Regions from separate parts of the Bacillus sp. KICET-3 genome, predicted to be linked through region 2. Evidence: a T-box and tRNA genes for the amino acid it is inferred to sense, from the RefSeq annotation. Region 2 holds a T-box; the other holds one or more tRNA genes.
What was found. A T-box is a leader RNA that pairs with one kind of tRNA and senses whether it is charged. The one in region 2 lies ahead of tyrS (tyrosine--tRNA ligase), so its partner is inferred to be a tRNA-Tyr.

Region 1 (12,026 bases), 2.2 Mb from region 2:
GTAACAAGGTAGCCGTATCGGAAGGTGCGGCTGGATCACCTCCTTTCTAAGGATATTATACGGAATATAAGACCTCGCGGTCTTATAGACAGGTGCGTTTGGATCTTGTTTAGTTTTGAAGGATCATTCCTTCAAACAAGTGTTTGCACATCCTGTGCGGCACTGCACGTTGTTCTTTGAAAACTAGATAACGAAAGTAGACATTCACATTCAATTGTAATGCAAGATATCACGTAGTGATTCTTTTTAACGGTTAAGTTAGAAAGGGCGCACGGTGGATGCCTTGGCACTAGGAGCCGATGAAGGACGGGACGAACACCGATATGCTTCGGGGAGCTGTAAGCAAGCTTTGATCCGGAGATTTCCGAATGGGGAAACCCACTGCTCGTAATGGAGCAGTATCCATATCTGAATTCATAGGATATGAGAAGGCAGACCCGGGGAACTGAAACATCTAAGTACCCGGAGGAAGAGAAAGCAAATGCGATTCCCTGAGTAGCGGCGAGCGAAACGGGAACAGCCCAAACCAAGAGGCTTGCCTCTTGGGGTTGTAGGACACTCTATACGGAGTTACAAAAGAACGGGGTAGATGAAGAGGTCTGGAAAGGCCCGCCATAGGAGGTAACAGCCCTGTAGTCAAAACTTCGTTCTCTCCTGAGTGGATCCTGAGTACGGCGGAACACGTGAAATTCCGTCGGAATCCGGGAGGACCATCTCCCAAGGCTAAATACTCCCTAGTGACCGATAGTGAACCAGTACCGTGAGGGAAAGGTGAAAAGCACCCCGGAAGGGGAGTGAAAGAGATCCTGAAACCGTGTGCCTACAAGTAGTCAGAGCCCGTTAACGGGTGATGGCGTGCCTTTTGTAGAATGAACCGGCGAGTTACGATCCCGTGCAAGGTTAAGTTTGAAAAGACGGAGCCGCAGCGAAAGCGAGTCTGAATAGGGCGCATGAGTACGTGGTCGTAGACCCGAAACCAGGTGATCTACCCATGTCCAGGGTGAAGTTCAGGTAACACTGAATGGAGGCCCGAACCCACGCACGTTGAAAAGTGCGGGGATGAGGTGTGGGTAGGGGTGAAATGCCAATCGAACCTGGAGATAGCTGGTTCTCTCCGAAATAGCTTTAGGGCTAGCCTCAAGGTAAGAGTCTTGGAGGTAGAGCACTGATTGGACTAGGGGCCCCTACCGGGTTACCGAATTCAGTCAAACTCCGAATGCCAAAGACTTATCCTTGGGAGTCAGACTGCGAGTGATAAGATCCGTAGTCGAAAGGGAAACAGCCCAGACCGCCAGCTAAGGTCCCAAAGTATACGTTAAGTGGAAAAGGATGTGGAGTTGCTTAGACAACCAGGATGTTGGCTTAGAAGCAGCCACCATTTAAAGAGTGCGTAATAGCTCACTGGTCGAGTGACTCTGCGCCGAAAATGTACCGGGGCTAAACGTATCACCGAAGCTGCGGACTGTTCTTGCGAACAGTGGTAGGAGAGCGTTCTAAGGGCTGTGAAGCGAGACCGGAAGGACTCGTGGAGCGCTTAGAAGTGAGAATGCCGGTATGAGTAGCGAAAGAGGGGTGAGAATCCCCTCCACCGAATGCCTAAGGTTTCCTGAGGAAGGCTCGTCCGCTCAGGGTTAGTCGGGACCTAAGCCGAGGCCGAAAGGCGTAGGCGATGGATAACAGGTTGATATTCCTGTACCACCTCCTCACCATTTGAGCAATGGGGGGACGCAGGAGGATAGGGTAAGCGCGGTATTGGATATCCGCGTCCAAGCAGTTAGGCTGGGAAATAGGCAAATCCGTTTCCCATATAAGGCTGAGCTGTAATGGCGAGTGAAATATAGTAGCGAAGTTCCTGATTCCACACTGCCAAGAAAAGCCTCTAGCGAGGTGAGAGGTGCCCGTACCGCAAACCGACACAGGTAGGCGAGGAGAGAATCCTAAGGTGATCGAGAGAACTCTCGTTAAGGAACTCGGCAAAATGACCCCGTAACTTCGGGAGAAGGGGTGCTCTGTTAGGGTGCAAGCCCGAGAGAGCCGCAGTGAATAGGCCCAGGCGACTGTTTAGCAAAAACACAGGTCTCTGCGAAGCCGCAAGGCGAAGTATAGGGGCTGACGCCTGCCCGGTGCTGGAAGGTTAAGAGGAGCGCTTAGCGTATGCGAAGGTGCGAATTGAAGCCCCAGTAAACGGCGGCCGTAACTATAACGGTCCTAAGGTAGCGAAATTCCTTGTCGGGTAAGTTCCGACCCGCACGAAAGGCGCAACGATCTGGGCACTGTCTCAACGAGAGACTCGGTGAAATTATAGTACCTGTGAAGATGCAGGTTACCCGCGACAGGACGGAAAGACCCCGTGGAGCTTTACTGCAGCCTGATATTGAATGTTGGTACAGCTTGTACAGGATAGGTAGGAGCCTTGGAAACCGGAGCGCCAGCTTCGGTGGAGGCATCGGTGGGATACTACCCTGGCTGTATTGACCTTCTAACCCGCTGCCCTTATCGGGCAGGGAGACAGTGTCAGGTGGGCAGTTTGACTGGGGCGGTCGCCTCCTAAAAGGTAACGGAGGCGCCCAAAGGTTCCCTCAGAATGGTTGGAAATCATTCGCAGAGTGTAAAGGCACAAGGGAGCTTGACTGCGAGACCTACAAGTCGAGCAGGGACGAAAGTCGGGCTTAGTGATCCGGTGGTTCCGCATGGAAGGGCCATCGCTCAACGGATAAAAGCTACCCCGGGGATAACAGGCTTATCTCCCCCAAGAGTCCACATCGACGGGGAGGTTTGGCACCTCGATGTCGGCTCATCGCATCCTGGGGCTGTAGTCGGTCCCAAGGGTTGGGCTGTTCGCCCATTAAAGCGGTACGCGAGCTGGGTTCAGAACGTCGTGAGACAGTTCGGTCCCTATCCGTCGCGGGCGCAGGAAATTTGAGAGGAGCTGTCCTTAGTACGAGAGGACCGGGATGGACGCACCGCTGGTGTACCAGTTGTTCTGCCAAGGGCATCGCTGGGTAGCTATGTGCGGACGGGATAAGTGCTGAAAGCATCTAAGCATGAAGCCCCCCTCAAGATGAGATTTCCCATTCCTATAAGGAAGTAAGATCCCTGAAAGATGATCAGGTTGATAGGTCTGAGGTGGAAGTGTGGCGACACATGGAGCTGACAGATACTAATCGATCGAGGACTTAACCTAAATATTTGTGAATGGTCTTTACCCGTTATCTAGTTTTGAGAGAATAATTTCTCGAAAAATGCTCTTGCATTTTTTCAAATACATAGTATAATGATCTTTGTCACTAAATTGTCTGGTGATGATGGCGAAGAGGTCACACCCGTTCCCATGCCGAACACGGAAGTTAAGCTCTTCAGCGCCGATGGTAGTTGGGGGTCTCCCCCTGCGAGAGTAGGACATCGCCAGGCAGACCATATTCCGCAGTAGCTCAGTGGTAGAGCTATCGGCTGTTAACCGATCGGTCGCAGGTTCGAATCCTGCCTGCGGAGCCATTTTATTGGAGAGCTGTCCGAGTGGTCGAAGGAGCACGATTGGAAATCGTGTAGGCGGTCAACGCCGTCTCAAGGGTTCGAATCCCTTGCTCTCCGCCACTTTCAAATACGTCTGGCCCGTTGGTCAAGTGGTTAAGACACCGCCCTTTCACGGCGGTAACACGGGTTCGAATCCCGTACGGGTCACCATTCTTTTTTGGACAGCACGTTAAGAAGCACAAGCATTTCGCCAGAGCTTTTTAAAGGAAGGCATGTTAAGAATGCGATGGCCTGTTGCAACGCATGCACTTGTACGTCCTGTACTGCGGAGGATTAGCTCAGCTGGGAGAGCATCTGCCTTACAAGCAGAGGGTCGGCGGTTCGATCCCGTCATCCTCCACCATATCTATTAAAATTTCACATTATCGCGGGGTGGAGCAGTTCGGTAGCTCGTCGGGCTCATAACCCGAAGGTCGCAGGTTCAAATCCTGCCCCCGCAACCAAAACAGATTAAATAAAAATGGTCCGGTAGTTCAGTTGGTTAGAATGCCTGCCTGTCACGCAGGAGGTCGCGGGTTCGAGTCCCGTCCGGACCGCCATTGAAGTTTGAATATACGGCTCGGTAGCTCAGTTGGTAGAGCAACGGACTGAAAATCCGTGTGTCGGCGGTTCGATTCCGTCCCGAGCCACCTTTTGCCGGTCTAGCTCAATTGGTAGAGCAACTGACTTGTAATCAGTAGGTTGGGGGTTCAAGTCCTCTGGCCGGCACTGTTTGGAGGGGTAGCGAAGTGGCTAAACGCGGCGGACTGTAAATCCGCTCCCTCAGGGTTCGGCGGTTCGAATCCGTCCCCCTCCACCATTCTTTTAGGGGCATAGTTTAACGGTAGAACAGAGGTCTCCAAAACCTCCGGTGTGGGTTCGATTCCTACTGCCCCTGCCAATTTACACCTTAGAATTTATGGCGGTTGTGGCGAAGTGGTTAACGCACCAGATTGTGGCTCTGGCATTCGTGGGTTCGATTCCCATCAATCGCCCTTTATGAATAATATTGGGCTATAGCCAAGCGGTAAGGCAACGGACTTTGACTCCGTCATGCGCTGGTTCGAATCCAGCTAGCCCAGTTTCATCTTTTATCAATAAGCTGAATATGATAAAATGAGTTCATCATTAACATGCGGAAGTAGTTCAGTGGTAGAACACCACCTTGCCAAGGTGGGGGTCGCGGGTTCGAATCCCGTCTTCCGCTCCAATTTTCTAAAATGATGGCGGCATAGCCAAGTGGTAAGGCAGAGGTCTGCAAAACCTTTATCCCCGGTTCGAATCCGGGTGTCGCCTTAGTGCCCTTGCCGGGGTGGTGGAATTGGCAGACACACAGGACTTAAAATCCTGCGGTAGGTGACTACCGTGCCGGTTCAAGTCCGGCCCTCGGCACCATAGCTCACACATGCCGGTGTGGCGGAATTGGCAGACGCGCACGACTCAAAATCGTGTTCCTTCGGGAGTGTCGGTTCGACCCCGACCACCGGTATCACTAAACATCGTATTGCCAAACGATGAAAGAGCGTTCCTTTTATAAGGAACGCTCTTTTTATTTATTCCTCATCCAAGCGGCAAACCTGCCAAAATAAACTCAATGATCAGTTGTTGTCCGCGGCCTTCATTAATCGTATCATGAAATGGTTTATAGCATTCAAGCAGCTCAGCCTCTTGCTTGACGATCCCCTTATTGAAACCCCTCCAATCAAATGAGCTCTTTTAGCAAGAACCAGGCACCTGTCATCGACAAGGTGCTTTTATTTGTTTAGAGAATTTTCCTCGACACAAATTTTGGATCACAAGTGTATATGTTCTTACCCTCCACAGTTTAGACATCTGTTTACGTTTTGTTTACAAGTTGATCAAACTTTAGCTACATCTGCCCGCTATATTGGAATACAGCAAGATCTCATCCAAATATAGGCAAAGAAAAAATAGAACACGTAAGCATTAATCTTTTGAGGAGGAAAACAAGTTGTCAATCAGTATTAAACTGCCTGATGGGTCTATCAGAGAATATGAAGAGGAAGCAAGCATCGAGGATGTCGCGGCTTCCATTAGCTGCGGACTGGAAAATGCGGTTGCAGGCAAATTAAACGGAAAGCTGGTCAATTTATCAACTCCGCTTCAGGACGGTGCGCACGTTGAAATCGTCACCCGGGACTCGGCCGAAGGGCAGAAGATCGTACGGAGGAAGAATTCGCGGGGCACAGGGCGTATTGTGGCGCTTGATGCAGCTCGGGGGCTGGCGGTGATAGGGATGTATTTGCAGCACTTCGCCTTGAACGAGACGAACGGTTCAATCGTCTCCGGGAATACGACGCTGTTATTTGTGCTTTGTGGCGGCATTTCCTACTCGATCATGGCCGGGCGCATGATGGATCGAGGAACAGACCCGGCCGCATTTCGGACGCGGATGCTTGCCCGCGCGGTATTTATCGATATGATAGGATATCTGCTCATCATGCTGAATACTCCGTTCGGGGTGATCTTGCCCGCTTATGCGGCACTGTTTGTGCTGGCGTTGGTGCTCGTTCGTCGTTCGACGCGTGTACTCGTTGCAACGGCAGCAGCTTTGATTGCAGTGAGTCCGCCGCTGATGATTCTCGGAGGCAGCGTCCTGTCGGGAGCGTACTTACTTGGTGATATTGCAGGCGGCCCGCTGTCCGCGCTCGCACTTGCACCCGCTTTTGTCGCCGGTATGGCGATCGGGCGCTTTGATCTGACCAAGACGCGTACTGCACTCTGGCTAGTGGGCAGCGGCGCAATCATGCTCGCTGTCTCTAAGGTGCTGGGCGCTTTCGTTCTTCCAGGGCTGAGCCGTTCCTTTGAAGAGTGGCTCGTAGGCGTTCAAGGCACCGCCGCCACCCAGCCGGACCAGTATGCAATCTGGCCGTTCAACGTGGAACCGCCTCTGTGGCATAATCTTCTTTCGATTGCTCCGCACAGTGCGTCAACGTTCCAGACACTGCTGGGGCTGGGGGCCGCATTTTTGACGCTGGGACTGGTATGTCTCGTACCGAAGAAGAACTCTGGTGTGTTAATGCCATTCGCGGGAGTCGGACGTGTAGCGTTGACAATGTATGCAGCTCAGTTTGTCGTGATATGGGGTCTCGAACTATCGGGGGTCGAGTATGATATCGGGGCGATTCCATTCGGTGATCTGCTCGTCGCAACCGTGACGATGGTGACAGGGTGGTTGATTGCACAGCTCCCTACCGGTCCGCTCGAGACAGCGATGCGACGTTTTGATCGGGCATTCAGCGCCTTGGGACCAGTTATGGGACCAACACTGAGGTAGGCGCTCGTCTTTAACATTTCGTAAGTATTGCCTGAAGGAAACGTCTGAGCAGACAGCCTTATAAGCGTGAACTCCGAGATATATCGGAGTACGCGGTGGATGAGTTCTGCTGAAGCAGTATGAGGAAGTTGTAAGCTTGTTGAAATACTTTGTTATTTTCAGAACCAAGGTTCTGCAGGTTTAAACGAAATGCAGAAGCTTAGAATCTGCTAGAACCAGGATTAACTTTTTTCTTATCAATGTAACAACTTGAAAATATCGCGCTCAGTACAGAAACGGGGTTGGCATTTTTCTATGTTTAAAAAAACGTTCACAACGTGTTATCTGATGTTGGTCTTATCGCTTATGATGCTGCTGGGAGCGATAACCCCCGGCGTTGCTATGGCGCAGGCTGCCAAGGGGATGGCGTCCGGTCAGCAGACAAAAGTAAAGACGTCCAATCTAAATAAGACTAAAAAATCTCAGAAGCTAAAACTGGACAACAATGTTGCTTCGATGACAGAGAAACGAACGCTTCATGCTGCGTTTAAGCTTCCGCAAGGTGTTGATGTGAAGAGCTTAAGCTGGACGTATGACGGCAAACCGCTGTCTCAATGGAAAAAATATAAGGACCGTGGTTACACCGGTGCACCTTTCATTACGGTTGACCATGTAAAAGTGACCAACGGCAAGGTTCATGCTAACATCAACTTCGATCTTCCTTACGACACAGTCAATCTGGCGGAGCCGCGATTGCAGCGTCCGCTATACGCATCGCTGATGGGCACATTTGATCTGGCAGCAACAGCGAACGGACAAGTCATTGCTCATGCTCCCGTAAAATTGACGCCGTATGACAGCTTCCGCACTTACGATGAGCTGAAACCGGAGATCGATGCCGTCACAGCAAAAGCTGCGCAAAAAAACAACAGATATATCAAAACGACTTCCATTGGAAAATCGGTCGAAGGCCGTGATATCTATTTAACGGTACTTGCCAAGGATAAAGCCTCTGTCGATAAGTATCAGAAGGTGACCCACCCTGCCATGCTGAATGACCCGAAGAAATTGCAGGCCGATATTAAATCCGGCGCATTTGGCGACTATAAGGTGCCGATCTGGCTGAACAATATTCATCCGAATGAAGCGCCTGGAGTCGACGCGATCATGAATTACTTTAAGTCAATGGCATTGGATAAGAGCATTACGTATGATACAGTCCTGCCGAATGGCAAGAAAAGCAAGACAACTTTGAATATAGACGATGCATTGAATAATGTTTTCTTTCTGTTCGTTTATACTGACAATCCTGATGGCCGGGTTCATACAACACGTTCGAATGCTGAGGATTTCGATTTGAACCGGGATAATTCTTATCAAACCCAGCCTGAAACGCGCAGCATAACGGAGCAAATCGCGAAGTGGTCGCCGCTGTCTTTTCTGGATATGCACGGGTTCGATGCCAATTTCCTGATTGAGCCCTCTACTCCGCCTCATAACCCGAACGTTGAGTATGATCTTTTGATTGATCACATGGTGGAACAGGCAAAGGCTATGGGTGAGGCAGGGATTGCAAATACGAAGTACGACTACTATCACATCCCTTATGAAGAACATCGGAAAACTGCAGAAGATCCGAATTATGTGTCAAAAGGCACCGCTTCAGGATGGGATGATGCATCTGCAGCATATACCGCTGCATTCGCCATGTATCACGGTGCGATGGGGCACACGCTGGAAACGCCCGAGTCGAATGAGGAGTCTACCAAAGTTCTGTATTACAGTTCTGCGGCAGCTGCAAAATATGTAGCAGGGAAGAAAGAAGAACTGTTCCTGAACCAATTAAAAATATTCGAGCGCGGGGTGGACAATATCGATGATCGTGCTGTCGATCATTACTTGATCAACGCCAAAAATGAAGAGATCGGCCGTCCGCGGAAGGGCAACCAAAACTTCTTCCCGGAATATTACGTACTGCCGGTTGATAAAAACATCCAAAAGAATGTGCTGGAAACCTATAAGATGGTTGAGTACTTCCTTCGCAACGGCGTAAAGGTTGAACGATCAACAAAAGCGGTAACCGTTAACGGAAAAACATATCCGGCAGGATCATTTATTGTAAACATGCACCAGGCAAACCGCGGCCTCGCGAACTTGGTCTTGTATGATGGAATAGATGTATCTGATTATGAAATGATAGCCGGTGAGATCATTCAAAATTTCCATGATATGCGCGGATTTGACCGTTATGTGATTCGGAATGCCGGGGTGTTCACAGGCAAGACTTCTCGAGTCACATCCGTATCGTTTCCGGGGACTAAAATGCCAAAACGCTCAGATTATGTTCTGATTCAGAACACAAACAATGATGCGATAAAGGCGGTCAACGAGTTACTGGCAGCCGGCAAGACCGTTACAATGCTCACCAAGAGCGGATCAGGCTATCAAGCGGGTGACTTCTTGGTTGCCTACAAGGACCTGTACCCATTGGCTTCCAAGTACTATCTCGACGTGAGCGCATTCAGGCATAAGAAACCAAGCGGCAAAATCCTCAAGGCTTCTACTGTAGGAGCACTAGGTGAAGCGGCATATGTACTGAAAAATCTGGGCTTTAAAGTCACATCAGAACAGTCGGGCGCAGATGTGCTTGTCAATACGTTCGACTCTTCTAAATATGTTAATAAAGGAAAGCCTTACATTGCGTTTGGAAATATGGGTATGACGAATGTTCAGAAGTGGATACCTGGCTTTTCTTTTAAAGGACCTGAATGGGAGAGATACGAAGGCGTCTTCTTGGCAAATGTCATGCAAGATCATGCCATTACAGCCCCTTACAATAAACAGGAATACTTCTACACAGTCACTGGTTCTTATATTACCGCTGTTCCTAAAACGGCAAAAGTGCTTGCAGTGATCGCTGATGAAGATCACTTCTTCAAGGCCGGCTGGTGGCCGGGACATGATGCTGCCAAAGGAAAGATTATGGCCTTCACGTATAAAGATAACAACAAGAACTTAACTGTTTTCGCCAACGATTTAACCAATAACGATCATCCGCAGCATCAATACCGGTTGCTGGCTAATTCGATTTTTAATGCCGGTCCCGAAAAAACTGACAATGCTCCATCGCTAATTGGATCAGTGCCTGAGTCGGGCGATTCTGCAAGGCGTAAATAATGGTCGGGCGGTGATTCGCGAATTGGCAGGCCCCGGCATGATCAAGTGTTGGCGGAAACAATTTGGCGCCGCGAAGCAAGTGACTCATGCCGGATTCTTGACGATGGCCAATTTAACCACTGACACGCAACTTATCTTTACGCAGCGGAGATTTCAGCTATTTTGTACGGCGTCCTACACTCTTATTATAAAGGGTGAAATAGCGACAGTGTTTTACTGTCGCTATTTCATATACGGTCTTATGATGCTTTTCTGGAATACTTCCCATCAAGAGGACTATGAGGAAGCTCTTGCTGAGGATGTGGCGAAAGTGTACATTTTATTAAAAAATTACAAATATTCCACATACTTCTTAGGAAAAGCGATAAAATCAAGTAAACTAACATGAAAGGAGGTTCTTTACATGAAAAAAATAATCGCAAGTGTTTTTTTCATTACTGCATCCCTTGGGTTTGATTTGGCCAGCGCGACAGGTTCAGAAACTCTGCTCGCTTCCAGAGGCGCCGGATCTTAAAGAGCAAAACGGCATGAAAAAGGGCGGCAACATTGTCGCCTTTTTTGTTTGCATTTCTTCTTTCAATCTTTGAAGGTGAGAAGATTCGCTTAATGAATGCTGTAACGGTCATTGGTTGCGTGTGATTCGTTTCGTTAGTATACATAGTTTTGGAAAAGACCGGTGCTAATCAGGATTCCTCTTGCACTCCCTATCAATATCCTGTACCGTTAAATCAATAAAACCATTCACATACATCATAACTGGAGTGACGAAACGTGAATAAAACACTCAACATCAGAGATGTCATCCTCGGGGAAGGAATACCGAAAATCTGTGTGCCCCTCGTCGGAAAAACGCTTGAACAATTGAAAGAAGAAGCCGCTTTTCTTCCATCCATTCGTCCGGATCTTGCCGAATGGCGGGCTGATTTTTTTGAGGATGTCGAAGACATTGACAAAGTGAAAGAGGTATTGGCTGACATCCGAGCGATATTAAAAGATATCCCGTTGATCTTTACATTTCGCAGCGCGGAGGAAGGCGGCGAAAAAGAAGTCAGTAAGGAATTTTACTTTTCCTTGAATCACGCCGTTGCCGAAACAGGGCTGGCAGATGTGATTGATGTCGAGCTGTTCAATGAAGAGCAAGAAGTGAGAAGACTGGTTGAAACGGCTCATATGCATCGTGTATTCGTCATTATGTCCAATCATGATTTTGAAAAGACGCCGCCAGTGGAAGAAATCATTGCCCGCTTGCGCAAAGCCCAGGAATTAGGCGCTGATTTGCCCAAGATTGCGGTGATGCCTGAAACACCGGCTGATGTGCTGACATTGCTTGAGGCGACTCATACGATGAATGAACGCTATGCGGAGCGGCCGATTATTACGATGTCAATGGCCGGGACAGGTGTGATCAGCCGGCTGGCCGGAGAGGTGTTTGGTTCGGCGATGACGTTTGGCGTAGCCGAAAAGGCATCTGCACCAGGCCAAATCGCGGCGGCGGAGCTCAAGCAGATACTTGGCATTTTGCATCGCAATTGATAAATAGACAAAGGAGCCGTTCCAGCGGCTCCTTTTCCGTTTATCCGGCATTTTGCTCAATAATTGCCTGAAGCGATTGTTTCAGCGCTTCTGCATCTTTCAGCTCTGCTTCGTCAAACCGGACGCGGGCGAGCCTTTCGCCTTCATTATACATTTCTTCCAGCCAGCCTCTTAAACCTCTTGCGCGGCGGTCTGCCTCGATCATCATCTCCAGGCCGCTGTCATCTAAAAGAAAAACGAGCTCTAATTCGTCAAACAGGCGGCGGTAATGTTGTGCCACCGGAACAAATTCGAATTCCTGCACGAACGGCAGCCGCTGTTTGAAGTATGGCGCATGTTCACAGTCTGCTTCACGAAGCCGGAATCCGAGTTCTTCGACGGCTTTCAGCACAGCATCGATCCACGGGTGCGGTTTGACGATGATCGGGTCGTTATCCGATTTATCTATTCCCCCTTGAATATCGAGATCTGTAAATAAGAAAACGCCAGCTGCTTTCATCGATATCGGCGTATCAAGCGGCAGGTT
Region 2 (12,026 bases):
CTGTAAAAAGTGCTCGACAAATCACATCACACCAAGCGTGATTTTGCCATTTCAAAGAAAAAGCGAGGGAAATAACATGTTTCATGTCGAAAAAACAGAAGGCAGCAAAGAAAAAAAATACGAGCTTCTGCTCAAGCAAATAGATGCATTGACAGAGGGCGAGCCTGATATGATTGCGAATTTGGCAAATGCCTCCGCCCTGCTGTACCATTCACTCGAAGATGTCAACTGGGCCGGTTTTTACTTCGCGAAAGACGGCGAGCTTGTGTTAGGACCGTTTCAAGGGCTTCCTGCCTGTGTGCGCATTCCATTTGGAAAAGGCGTCTGTGGTACGGCATATGCGAATGCCAAAGTCGAACGTGTAGAGGATGTTCAGAAATTCCCCGGGCATATCGCCTGTGACGCGGCTTCGCAATCTGAAATCGTGATTCCGCTTAAAGCGGACGGTGAAGTGATCGGTGTCCTCGATATCGACAGCCCGATTAAAAACCGTTTTGATGAAGTAGATGAGCGTTATTTGAAAACATTCACCGAAAAACTTGGAGAGCGCATCAGCAAAAAGAGCCGGTAATTCCGGCTCTTTTTTTGCAGCTATAAATGGGGATCAAAAATCATCAGCTTGTTTTTTCCGTTTCGTTTTGCTTCATACAAGGCGATATCCGCATGCTTGACAAGAGATGTCAGGGATTTTGGGAAGTCCGCCGACCAGTGTGATATTCCGCAGGAAATCGTCACCTTCGGCTCCGTGTTTTCCCTGACAAGTTCAATCAGGCGGTCAGCCAGCTTTTCTCCGGCCGACATATCGATTTTCGGAACGTACACCGCCAGCTCCTCCCCGCCCCATCTTGCTCCTACATCCTGTTCGCAGATGTTCTGCTGGATCACGCGGGCAACCTGAATGAGAATGGCATCACCTGTCTGGTGTCCGTACGTATCGTTGATCTGTTTAAAATTGTCAATATCGATTAAAAGCAGCACCCCTTCCTGATCCACCTCCATGCTGTATTGAATCTTTTCATCTAGGTAGCTTCTCGAATACAGCTCTGTCAGCCGGTCCGTCTGAACCAAATGCTTTAGGCGGTCGCGCAGCATCGAATTTGTGATGGCCAGAGTGGAATGCCTGATAAGCGTCTGAAACAGCTTGAACATTTCGAATGTAAAGGAACAGGCATTTTTTTTCAGGGCGATCACAAATCCCTTGCTTTCATTGTTTTCAATCATCGGAACCCCCATTAAAGAAGCATAGCCTTCGCGGCCGAACAGAGAAGAACCGTTGCCGACAAATACGCCGCTTTCTTCGGAAAATTTCTCTTTGACATAGCGGATATACGGATCAGCCGCATCCGTTTGAAAAAAACCGGTGCTCCCCGGCAGCAAATGCTGCTCCTCTAAATGATCGTGATAAAAAAAGCCCACCTCTTCTGCTCCAAAAGAGTCGATCAGCCTTTCAGACAAGCATTTCATCATATCCGGAAGCTGCTTTGTCCGGTTTAGCTGATGTGACGTCTCGTTGATCAGCTCAAGATTGGAGATCATATTTTTCGCCTGCTCATAAAGCCGCGCATTTTCAAAAGCGATTCCTGCCGCATTCGAGATCACGCTAATATCAGCGGCGGTTTCGGCCGCATGCAGACCCGCGGCCTTCAAAATGCCGTACGTGCCTTGGCGGCCTTGAAGCGGAAAATATACGGCAGAGCCGTTTTGCAGCTTAACCTGCCCGGTCAGGTAGGCCTCCAGCGCGAAAGAATCGGCCGATTCATCATCGACATCGATTTCTTTTGCGGGCAGTTGTAGATACTGATCTTGGTCATAAGACAAGAAAAGGCAGTACGTTAAGGAAGGAAACACGGCTCTTAAGCTTTCAAGCATCGTCTTCAGCACGTGTTCCTGATCCATCAGCTCATGAAATAACGCTGTCTGTTCATAAAGCTTTCTTTGGCGGTCCATCTCACCATAAGACGCTTCAGCCTGCAAACAGTTTTTTAAAAACAGGCGGACAGACTCAGCCAGACCATCAGGTATTTTGTGATTCTTATGACACGACAGTTCAATATATTTGTTTTCTTCAATTGTCAGCACGATATAATGTTCATTGGTTTCTTTCAAGGAGCCGCTCTGTCCTTTCAAAGCGTCCGGGCCGGAGAAAGCGCGCAAAGTTAAAGATATAAATGAAAAAAATGATTCTGCCGCCGCTTTAAGCCAGGCGACCGATTCGCTGTATGAGACGCCCCGTTTTTCCGATAAAAACTGCAGCATCTCCTGTTGAAAAGACAGATATAGGTCTTTTGTTTGTTTATTCATGATTATCACCCAAAAATATCCATAAATATCTAATTTGATTTTCCTGATTATATCACAAAACCAGGACTTTATCCTTGTTGACAGCATGAAACTTTTGACGCTGTCAATCGATGGTTGACTTTGATTCTCGGACATTATATAATCATCTTTGTGTGAAATATTGCAGCCTTTTTGTTCTACATCTGTGTTTCATTTTGTTCCTTACGCAGAAGTAAGGTGTATCGTGTAACTCTTTGCTGCTGGAGCGAGGATACATGAAAACAAAATGGACATGGCTGAATTGAACAGATGGGTTTTATTTTCACAAAATAAAACCAAAGGAGGAGTCACATTATGGCTCGCTATACAGGTCCAAGCTGGAAAATATCCCGCCGTTTGGGAATCTCTTTAAGCGGTACGGGTAAAGAATTAGAAAAACGTCCTTACGCACCAGGTCCTCACGGTCCGGGACAACGCAAAAAACTATCAGAATATGGTTTGCAATTGCAAGAAAAGCAAAAGCTTCGCCATATGTACGGTGTGAACGAGCGCCAATTCCGCAATCTTTTTGACAGAGCTGCGAAAATGACTGGTAAACACGGTGAAAACTTCATGATTCTTCTTGAATCACGTCTTGACAATGTCGTTTACCGCCTTGGCCTAGCGCGCACTCGCCGCCAAGCACGCCAATTGGTAAACCACGGTCACATTCTTGTTGACGGAAGCCGCGTTGACATCCCGTCTTACCAAGTAAAACCTGGCCAAACGATCTCGCTTCGCGAAAAATCTCAAAACCTTGCGATCGTCAAAGAAGCGGTTGAAGTGAGCAACTTCGTTCCTGAATACCTGACTTTTGATGCTGAAAAGCTTGAAGGTACGTTCACTCGCCTTCCAGAGCGTTCTGAACTTCCTGCTGAGATTAACGAAGCGCTTATCGTTGAGTTCTACTCTCGTTAATGACGGCTTTGTTTTAAAAACCCTGAAATCTTTGATTTCAGGGTTTTTTGTTTGTTCCCTGCTTTGTCGTTTTTTTGTATTCTTCTTCATCAAGTGGGGAGTTCTAAGTTGACAGACGCATTCCACTTTTGAGATTTGGTTCTCGGGAAGGAATAGAATGATTGTCCATTTAACAAAAAGAGGCTCATTGAGCCCCTTTCCATTCTGTCACATATCTTCATTAAAAAGTCTTGTTTATGTTTATTATGATGCTAACCTCTCTGCAATTTTATAAGAAGCGTTATCAGTTTGAGCAGAAGTGGAACTTGCCACACCAATTGTCCATTTATTTCAACCGTTTAGTATCCTCTGCCTGATTCAACTGATTGTCCGCTCCCACATCTCGTTCTTCCTCTTCCTTCTCAACCTGCTTTTGATAATCCTCCATAAACTTCTCTCTCGCTGAAATAAACAAGTTCATTCTGAATGCCTCCCTCGCTTTGAGAATCAAAAGCTCTTTACAATTGTATTTTTGACATTTCCCGAATGAACATGCGTAAAACGTTTGAATGCAAAAAACCCTTGCCGTTTGGCAAGGGTTTGACAGCTTACTTGTAAGTCAGCAGGAAGTATTTCTTTTTCCCGCGGCGAATGACGGTAAATTGGCCTTCGATGCGGTCTTCGCGGCTGAGCACTGCGCCTACGTCAGTGCGTCGTTCACCGTTGATGTAGACTGCGCCATTTGTGATGTCTTCGCGCGCCTGGCGTTTTGATGGCGACAGCTTTGATTGGACGAGAACATCGACGAGCGGCAGCTCATCCGTTTGCTCGAGCTCCAAAGAAGGAACCCCTTTAAAGCCGACCTTGACTTCCTCGGCTGTCAATTCTTGAATATCTCCGCTGAAGAGCGCTTTTGAGATGTTGACAGCCTGCTCAAACGCTTCACGGCCATGAACAAGGACCGTTACTTCTTCGGCAAGACGTTTTTGCGCCTCGCGTTTTTCCGGAGCAGTCTCTGTTTTTTCAGCCAGTTCTTCAATTTCTTCCTTGGATAAGAACGTGAAGTATTTTAAGTATTTCACGACATCTCTGTCATCTGTGTTGATCCAGAATTGGTAGAACTCGTAAGCCGACGTTTTCTCTTTATCAAGCCAGATCGCGCCGCCTTCTGTTTTTCCGAATTTCGTGCCGTCCGCTTTTGTGACGAGCGGAATAGTCAAACCGAACGCCTTTGCGTTTTCTTCAGATTTGCGGATCAGCTCAAGGCCGGATGTAATATTGCCCCACTGGTCGCTGCCGCCGATCTGCAGCTTGCATTCCTGATTTCTGTACAAATTCAAGAAATCGAGAGACTGCAGGATCATGTAGCTGAATTCTGTGTAGGATATGCCCGTTTCAATTCTGGAGCTTACCGTATCTTTGGCAAGCATGTAGTTGATTCCGAAGTTTTTGCCGACATCCCTTAAGAAATCGATCACATTCATTTGCCCGATCCAGTCGTAGTTGTTCGCCATGATCGCCGGGTTCTCGTCTGCTTCAAAATCGAGAAAACGGGAAAGCTGGTTTTTGATTTTCTGCGACCATTCACGGACAATCTCTTCATTGTTCAGCGTCCGCTCGGCTTTTTTCCCGCTTGGATCGCCAATCAGGCCTGTCGCGCCGCCTACGAGCGCGATCGGGCGATGCCCGGCCAGCTGAAAACGGCGAAGCATTAAGATCGGCAGTAAATGTCCGATATGAAGGCTGTCAGCAGTCGGGTCAAATCCTGAGTATAGGCTGATTTTCTCCTGATCAAGGAGTTCTCTTAATCCTTCCTCATCCGTCTGCTGCTGAATCAATCCCCGGAAGGACAAATCATCAAGTAAGTGTGTCATCGTCATTGGCTCCTTTTTCAATAAAATAAAAAACGCCCCTTCGTTGAAACGAAGGGACGATGAATATCGCGGTACCACCCTGCTTAAAAGAACGCACGGGGCGCCCTTTTCACTCGTGTTGATAACGGAAATCATCCGTTCTTCTGCTAGTCAAGCCGTGCGCTTTTTCGCAAAAGCGGTTCGTGAGTGTAATTCAAACCATCCATATGTGCTGATTTTCACCGGCCATCAGCTCTCTGCGACAGGGACGGATGCGTTCTACTGGTCTCAGTCTTCACCTTTTAATTATTTGACTAAATCTTTTTTAACATAATATTTTTGTATTGTCAATGAGGTGTCAGTCCTCCATCGTCGACAGATCACCGGCCGGAAGGTTCAGCTCCCATGCTTTCAGGACGCGCCTCATGATTTTTCCGCTTCTCGTCTTTGGCAGTTTATCTTTAAATTCGATTTCTCTTGGAGCGGCATGTGCGGCCAATCCTTTCTTCACGAACTGCCTGATGTCCTCTTTTAAGGAATCCGACGGTTCATATCCCTCCCGAAGGGCGATGAATGCTTTGATAATTTCTCCCCGGACGGGATCGGGTTTGCCGATGACTCCGGCCTCGGCCACAGCCTGGTGCTCGAGAAGCTTGCTTTCCACTTCAAACGGGCCGACGCGCTCGCCCGATGTCATGATGACATCATCGATGCGTCCCTGGAACCAGAAATATCCGTCCTCATCCATATATGCAGAATCTCCGGATACATACCAATCTCCCGGCATAAAATATGAGCTGTATTTTTCGGGATTATTCCAGATCGAGCGCATCATGGACGGCCAGCCTTTTTTGATGGCGAGATTGCCCATTCTGTACGGCGGCAGCTCATTTCCCTGATTGTCGACGATCGCAGCCTCGATTCCGGGAAACGGCTTGCCCATCGAACCCGGTTTGATTTCCATGCAAGGATAGTTGCAAATCAGCTGTGCGCCTGTTTCCGTCATCCACCATGTGTCATGGATCCGGTTATGAAAGACTTTATGTCCCCATCTGATGACTTCAGGATTTAAAGGTTCCCCGACGCTCAGAACGTGTCTCAGCGAGCTCAAATTATATTTGTTTACAAGCTCGTCACCGGCCCCCATCAGCATCCGGAAGGCTGTCGGGGCGCTGTACCATACGGTGACTTCCAATCGTTCAATCGTCTCGTACCATGACTCGGGGCTGAATCTGCCGCCGATGACGACATTCGTTGCCCCGTTCAGCCACGGACCAAAGATGCCGTAGATGGTTCCGGTCACCCACCCGGGATCAGCTGTACACCAATAAATATCATCATCGCGCAGATCAAGAACCCACTTTGCCGTCTGGTAGTGCTGAAGCATCGCCCGATGGACGTGGAGAACCCCTTTTGGTGTGCCGGTAGAGCCTGATGTATAGTGAAGAAGCATCCCGTCTTCATGATCGACCCATTCAATGTCAAGATGGGTGTCCGCCTCTCCAACTTTTGAAAAGTAATCTAGAATAAGCCCTTCTTCCTTTACCCCTTCTCCAACGACCACAATCGATTTCAGATCCGGAAGCTCATTCACCGGGATGCGGTTCAGCAGTTCAGGCGTGGTGACAACCACCTTGGCCTGGCTGTTCAGCAGCCGGTCTTTCACCGCTCCCTCCATAAACGCTTCAAACAAAGGTCCGACAATGGCTCCAAGTTTGACAGCGCCGAGAATCACAAAATAAAGCTCGGGCGATCTTGGCATAAACACAAACACACGGTCTCCCTTTTTTACATCGGCATGCTGCTTCAAGACATTCCCGGCTTTATTTGTTTCATTTTTCATTTCTCTGAAGGTGTACTTTTCTTCGCGGACCGGATCTTTGTAATAAAAAGCGACTTTGTTTTTCAAGCTTGATTCAGCATGGCGGTCAATGGCTTCATAAGCCGCATTCACTTTTCCCGTTTTGTACCATGAAAAGTTTTTTTCAGCATCTTTCCAGTCAAAAGTCCGGTATGCTTCATCATAGTCATTAAGATTATAATTTCCCTTTACAGCTGGTAACGCTTTCAATTCCATGCCCATCCCCCTTTGTTCGATCGTCAAAATATATTATAGTATAGATTTTTTATTTTCTCAATTTTTAAAAAATATTATTCTTTCCTTTGAAAACGCTTAATATTTTGGTATGTTATGTATAAAAGACTTCAACTAAGATGAGGCGGTGGATACGTGGAGCATCACAAAACCTATCATGCCAAAGAATTGCACACAGGGGAAGGCACCTTGCTGGTAGAGGGCCCTATCAGCCCCGATAAGCTGGCAGACTATGAATTTCATGCCGAGCTTACAGCCTTTCGCCCATCTCAAAAACAGCATGAAGCATTAATCGAAATCGCAGGGCTTCCCGAAGGACGAATTATCATCGCTCGTTTCCATCATACCATTGTCGGCTATGTCACCTATGTTTATCCCGATCCGCTCGAAAGATGGTCTGAAGGAAACATGGAAAATTTAATTGAACTCGGCGCCATCGAGGTGATTCCAAAGTTCAGAGGCCACTCCGTCGGAAAGACGCTTTTAGAGGTCAGCATGATGGATAAACAAATGGAAAAATACATTGTCATTACGACTGAATATTACTGGCATTGGGATTTAAAGGGGACAAACAAAGATGTCTGGGAATACAGAAAGATGATGGAGAAGATGATGAATGCCGGAGGGCTTGTCTGGTTTGCCACGGATGATCCGGAAATCAGTTCTCATCCCGCCAACTGTTTAATGGCCCGAATCGGAAAGGAGGTCAGCCGGGAATCGATCGAGCGCTTTGACCGCCTCCGATTCCACAACCGCTTTATGTATTAAGGGAGCAAAGGGGATCTGAAAATGATTGTCGAAAAAATCATGAAAAGGGATGTTGTGACGCTTTCAAGAACAGATACGATCGAAGAAGCGATCAGACGAATGAGGACGTTTCACATTAAACACCTCCCCGTCGTCAATGAACGGGGGACTGTCGTCGGCGTCGTGACGGATCGGGATGTCAAAACGGCAAGCCCGAGTATATTTTCTCAAAACAGCTCGGCCGACGATTTGCAAAAACCGGTTGAGCTGATCATGTCAACAGATGTAGTAACAGGGCATCCGCTCGATTTTGCCGAGGAGATCTCAGCCGTATTTTTCGAACACGAGATCGGCTGCCTCCCGATCGTAAAAAACGGTAAGCTCGTCGGCATCGTGACCAAGTCGGATTTGCTTCATACATTTGTTCAGCTGACAGGCGCCCATTTTCCGGGTTCGCAAATCGAAATCAAAACAGATAATATCGCCAAAAGCCTCGCTGACATCAGCTTGATTTTCAGCAGGCGTCAAATCAGCATATTAAGCGTGCTCGTTTATCCAGGCGAAGAGGAAAACTCCAAAATTCTCGTGTTTCGCGTACAGACGATGAATCCCGAATCAAGCATGAAAGACGTCAAATCAAAAGGGTATCAAGTCCTTTGGCCCGCAGAACAAAGGGATTCGCTATGAAAGACTGCGTTTTTATATTTACTCCCTCATATCAAACCTATCAATTTCATCAAGATCATCCATTTAACCAGCTGAGAGTCTATGTCACATACGATCTTCTCAACACAATGAACGCGTTCGCAAAGGGAGAGATCATCGCTCCGCGGATGGCGTCGGAGTCTGAACTCAGCCTTGTTCATACAAGCGATTATATCAAGGCCGTCAAGCTGGCCGGAGCGGGAAAACTGCCGGCGGCTGACGGCGAGGGCTACGGGCTCGGTACAGAGGATACGCCCGTATTCGCCGGTATGCATGAAGCAGCTTCCCTTTTGGTGGGCGGGACATTGACGGCTGCCGACTATGTCATGACAGGCATGGCAAAACACGCCCTCAATCTCGGAGGCGGGCTTCACCACGGATTCAGAGGGAGAGCTTCAGGTTTTTGCATATATAACGACAGTTCAGTCGTTATCCGCTATTTGCAGAAAAACTATCATGCCAGAGTGTTGTACATCGATACAGACGCCCATCACGGAGACGGTGTGCAATTCACCTTTTATGATGATCCATCGGTCTGCACCGTCTCGATCCATGAAACAGGACGCTATCTCTTCCCGGGAACGGGGCAAGTTCAGGAAAGAGGGCATGGGGAAGGCTATGGATATGCCTTTAACATTCCGCTTGATGCGTTCACTGAAGATCAGTCATTCATCGATTCCTACCGCACAGCGGTAACGGAAATAGCCGAATTTTTCAAGCCCGACGTCATTTTGACGCAAAACGGAGCCGATGCTCATTTCTATGATCCGCTCACACATTTGTGTACGACGATGAGAATCTATGAAGAGATTCCAAAGCTTGCCCATGAGCTCGCCCACAAATATTGCGATGGCAGATGGATTGCCGTCGGCGGAGGCGGCTATGATATTTGGAGGGTCGTCCCCCGGGCGTGGGGGAGAATCTGGCTTGAAATGAAGGGAATTAAAGCCGAGGGCCAAATGCCTGAAAAATGGCTGAAAAGGTGGGAAAAGCAAGCATCCGTCCCCCTTTCAGCCGCTTGGGGCGATCCTGACGGCCTGTATGCCCCAATTCCGAGAAAAGCCGAAATTACAGAAAAAAATGCGCAAACTGTTGCAAAAACACTTTTTCCGATCCGCTCAGCCTCCCGTTCAACCTAGCGCGGGTTGGCATGAACAAAAGCCTTGCTTGACGCAAGGCCTTTAATCCGTCTTATTCGATTTGCCGATTACGATCTCGACACGCCGGTTTTCCTTCATATGGCTTTCCGTTCGATTATCTCTGACCGGTTTTGTATCGGCATATCCGACCGCAAGAAAGCGTGAAGAATCGAGTTTTTCTATTGCCGTAAAATAGCCGATGACAGTGCTCGCCCTTGCCGCGGAAAGCTCCCAGTTGGACGGAAAACGGTATGTTGAAATCGGCCGGCTGTCTGTATGCCCCTCGACCCTGATCGGGTTGGAGACCGTTTTTAGCAAAACCGCGATTTTATGCAAGAGCGGGTATGCCTGGTCTTTGATATCCGCTTTTCCGGAATCAAAGAGAACCGCTTCCTGCATGACGAGAACGACGCCCCGCTCGTCGCGTTTGGCGGTAATCAGGCTTGACAGCTGATTTTTTTCGATATAGTCGTTGATTTTCTTTAATAAATCATCTTCACTATGTTTCGTTTTTTTCTTATGTTGTCCATCTGCTTTTTGTTCCAAGGCAGCCTTTTCATCTCCTCTTTCCTGAAAGGATCCGACTGCAGCCTTAAATTTATGCAAATCGATTTGCGACATCGAAAATAGCAAAATAAAGAACACGAGAATCAGCGTAATCAAGTCCGAAAAGGTAATGATCCAAGCGGACGATTTGCGTCCGGGTTCACGCCTGTTTCTCTCACGTCTAAGCTTCATGGGCTTTACCCTTTATGTTTTCCGCCTGTTTTTGTCTCCATTCCTCCTTGGAGCTGAATACGACGAGTTCGCTTTCGAGATTTCGCGGATTTCTTCCTGATTGAATGCCGATGATCCCTTCGATCATTACCTGCTTCTTAAAGATTTCGGCTTCCGTCTTTTCTTCAAGCTTTGCGGCGATTGGAATAAACAGCATGTTTGATAAAAGAGAGCCATAAAGCGTTGTTAATAAGGCGACGGCCATATTCGGGCCGAGGGTCTCGGGTTTGTTCAAATTTTTGAGCATCAAGACCAGTCCGACGAGAGTCCCGATCATTCCCCACGCAGGTGCAAACTCTCCCGCTTTTTCAAAAATCCTTCTTCCCTTTCTGTGCCTTTCCTCCATCGCTGCAATTTCGGAGTTCATGACATTCCGGATCGTTTCCTCGTCCCAGCCGTCTATGGCAAGCAGCAAACCTTTTTTCAAAAATGGATCTTTCATTTCATGAATATTGGCGTCCAATGATAAAAGCCCCTGTTTCCTCGCCTGCTCGGAAAGGTTGACAAATGTTTTGACCAGGTCCCTTATGTCATCATCTTCTGAAATAAACGCCTGCTTCAGTACTGCCGGCGCTCTTTTCAGATCCTTTGGAGAAAAGCTGATAAAGACGGCTGCACATAATCCGCCCGTGACGATCAGAAAAGACGTAACATCAATAAATGAATAAAATCCGGAAAGGCCTGCTCCCGATATCACGCCGGCCGCCAAAATGAAAATGCCCAACAGCAATCCGACTGGTGTAAGATAATCAAAACGTTTCATCTTTTTACATTCTCTCCAGCTCAAGGAAAAGAAAGCAAGACATTCACGAAAAAAACTGTGAAAACTTGCTTTCTTTCTTGTTTATTTTTATTTTTTTAGGATTTCGTAGACTGTCTTTGTTCAATCCGGTGCGGAAGCTGTACGATATGCTCTTCGACCTCTTCCTTATTCATCAGTTTTGTTAAAAGTCTCATCGCGACGGCGCCGATATCGTATGTCGGCTGGACAACTGTTGTGAGCTGTGGACGGACCATCAGCGACAGACGTGTATTATCAAATCCGACCACTTCAAGATCTTCCGGAATGGAAAGCCCCTTATCCTGTGCCGCATGGATGATCCCAAGCGCCATCTCATCTGTGGCAGAAATAACAGCCGTCGGTTTTTCATCAAGCTTCATGAGCGTCTCAAGCGCCTCCATGCCGGAATCATATGTATAATCGCCTTCAGCAACATACTCTTCCTTGAATTCAAGACCTTTATCTTGAAGGGCTCTTTTAAAACCTTGAAGCTTTTTGACTTTATTAATCGGTTCTTGCAGCGGGCCTGATACAAATGCTAAACGCTTATGGCCCTTTTCTATCAGCATGCTTGCCGCATCATAAATCGCCTGTTCATAATCAATCGCAACTGACGGCGTTTCGCCTTTTTCTTCAACAGATGCCGCAAGGACGATCGGAACCGGAGAACGCTTGAATTCTTCAACATGGTCTTCCGTTACATGGCCGCTCAT

Region 1: it encodes a tRNA-Tyr, which carries the amino acid that the T-box ahead of tyrS (tyrosine--tRNA ligase) is inferred to sense. The anticodon was not compared.

What each region holds. Positions count from the first base shown of each region.
Region 1 covers NZ_CP137345.1:997,991-1,010,016, forward strand. Annotated here, with positions in the region: rRNA gene R5H20_RS04895 (16S ribosomal RNA) at 1-46, shown strand, start outside; rRNA gene R5H20_RS04900 (23S ribosomal RNA) at 252-3,184, shown strand; rRNA gene rrf (5S ribosomal RNA) at 3,296-3,411, shown strand; tRNA gene R5H20_RS04910 (tRNA-Asn) at 3,421-3,495, shown strand; tRNA gene R5H20_RS04915 (tRNA-Ser) at 3,503-3,594, shown strand; tRNA gene R5H20_RS04920 (tRNA-Glu) at 3,610-3,684, shown strand; tRNA gene R5H20_RS04925 (tRNA-Val) at 3,802-3,877, shown strand; tRNA gene R5H20_RS04930 (tRNA-Met) at 3,901-3,977, shown strand; tRNA gene R5H20_RS04935 (tRNA-Asp) at 3,997-4,073, shown strand; tRNA gene R5H20_RS04940 (tRNA-Phe) at 4,091-4,163, shown strand; tRNA gene R5H20_RS04945 (tRNA-Thr) at 4,170-4,242, shown strand; tRNA gene R5H20_RS04950 (tRNA-Tyr) at 4,249-4,333, shown strand; tRNA gene R5H20_RS04955 (tRNA-Trp) at 4,341-4,414, shown strand; tRNA gene R5H20_RS04960 (tRNA-His) at 4,436-4,508, shown strand; tRNA gene R5H20_RS04965 (tRNA-Gln) at 4,524-4,595, shown strand; tRNA gene R5H20_RS04970 (tRNA-Gly) at 4,649-4,723, shown strand; tRNA gene R5H20_RS04975 (tRNA-Cys) at 4,739-4,809, shown strand; tRNA gene R5H20_RS04980 (tRNA-Leu) at 4,820-4,908, shown strand; tRNA gene R5H20_RS04985 (tRNA-Leu) at 4,921-5,002, shown strand; gene R5H20_RS04990 (TGS domain-containing protein) at 5,486-6,811, shown strand; gene R5H20_RS04995 (M14 family metallopeptidase) at 7,106-9,967, shown strand; gene aroD (type I 3-dehydroquinate dehydratase) at 10,739-11,500, shown strand; gene R5H20_RS05005 (sporulation protein) at 11,541-12,026, opposite strand, start outside.
Region 2 covers NZ_CP137345.1:3,427,027-3,439,052, forward strand. Annotated here, with positions in the region: gene R5H20_RS17460 (GAF domain-containing protein) at 77-571, shown strand; gene R5H20_RS17465 (sensor domain-containing diguanylate cyclase) at 592-2,301, opposite strand; gene rpsD (30S ribosomal protein S4) at 2,635-3,237, shown strand; gene R5H20_RS17475 (hypothetical protein) at 3,563-3,697, opposite strand; gene tyrS (tyrosine--tRNA ligase) at 3,825-5,090, opposite strand; T-box leader at 5,140-5,374, opposite strand; gene acsA (acetate--CoA ligase) at 5,428-7,146, opposite strand; gene R5H20_RS17490 (GNAT family N-acetyltransferase) at 7,300-7,932, shown strand; gene R5H20_RS17495 (acetoin utilization AcuB family protein) at 7,954-8,598, shown strand; gene R5H20_RS17500 (acetoin utilization protein AcuC) at 8,595-9,755, shown strand; gene motS (flagellar motor protein MotS) at 9,798-10,493, opposite strand; gene motP (flagellar motor protein MotP) at 10,483-11,295, opposite strand; gene ccpA (catabolite control protein A) at 11,391-12,026, opposite strand, start outside.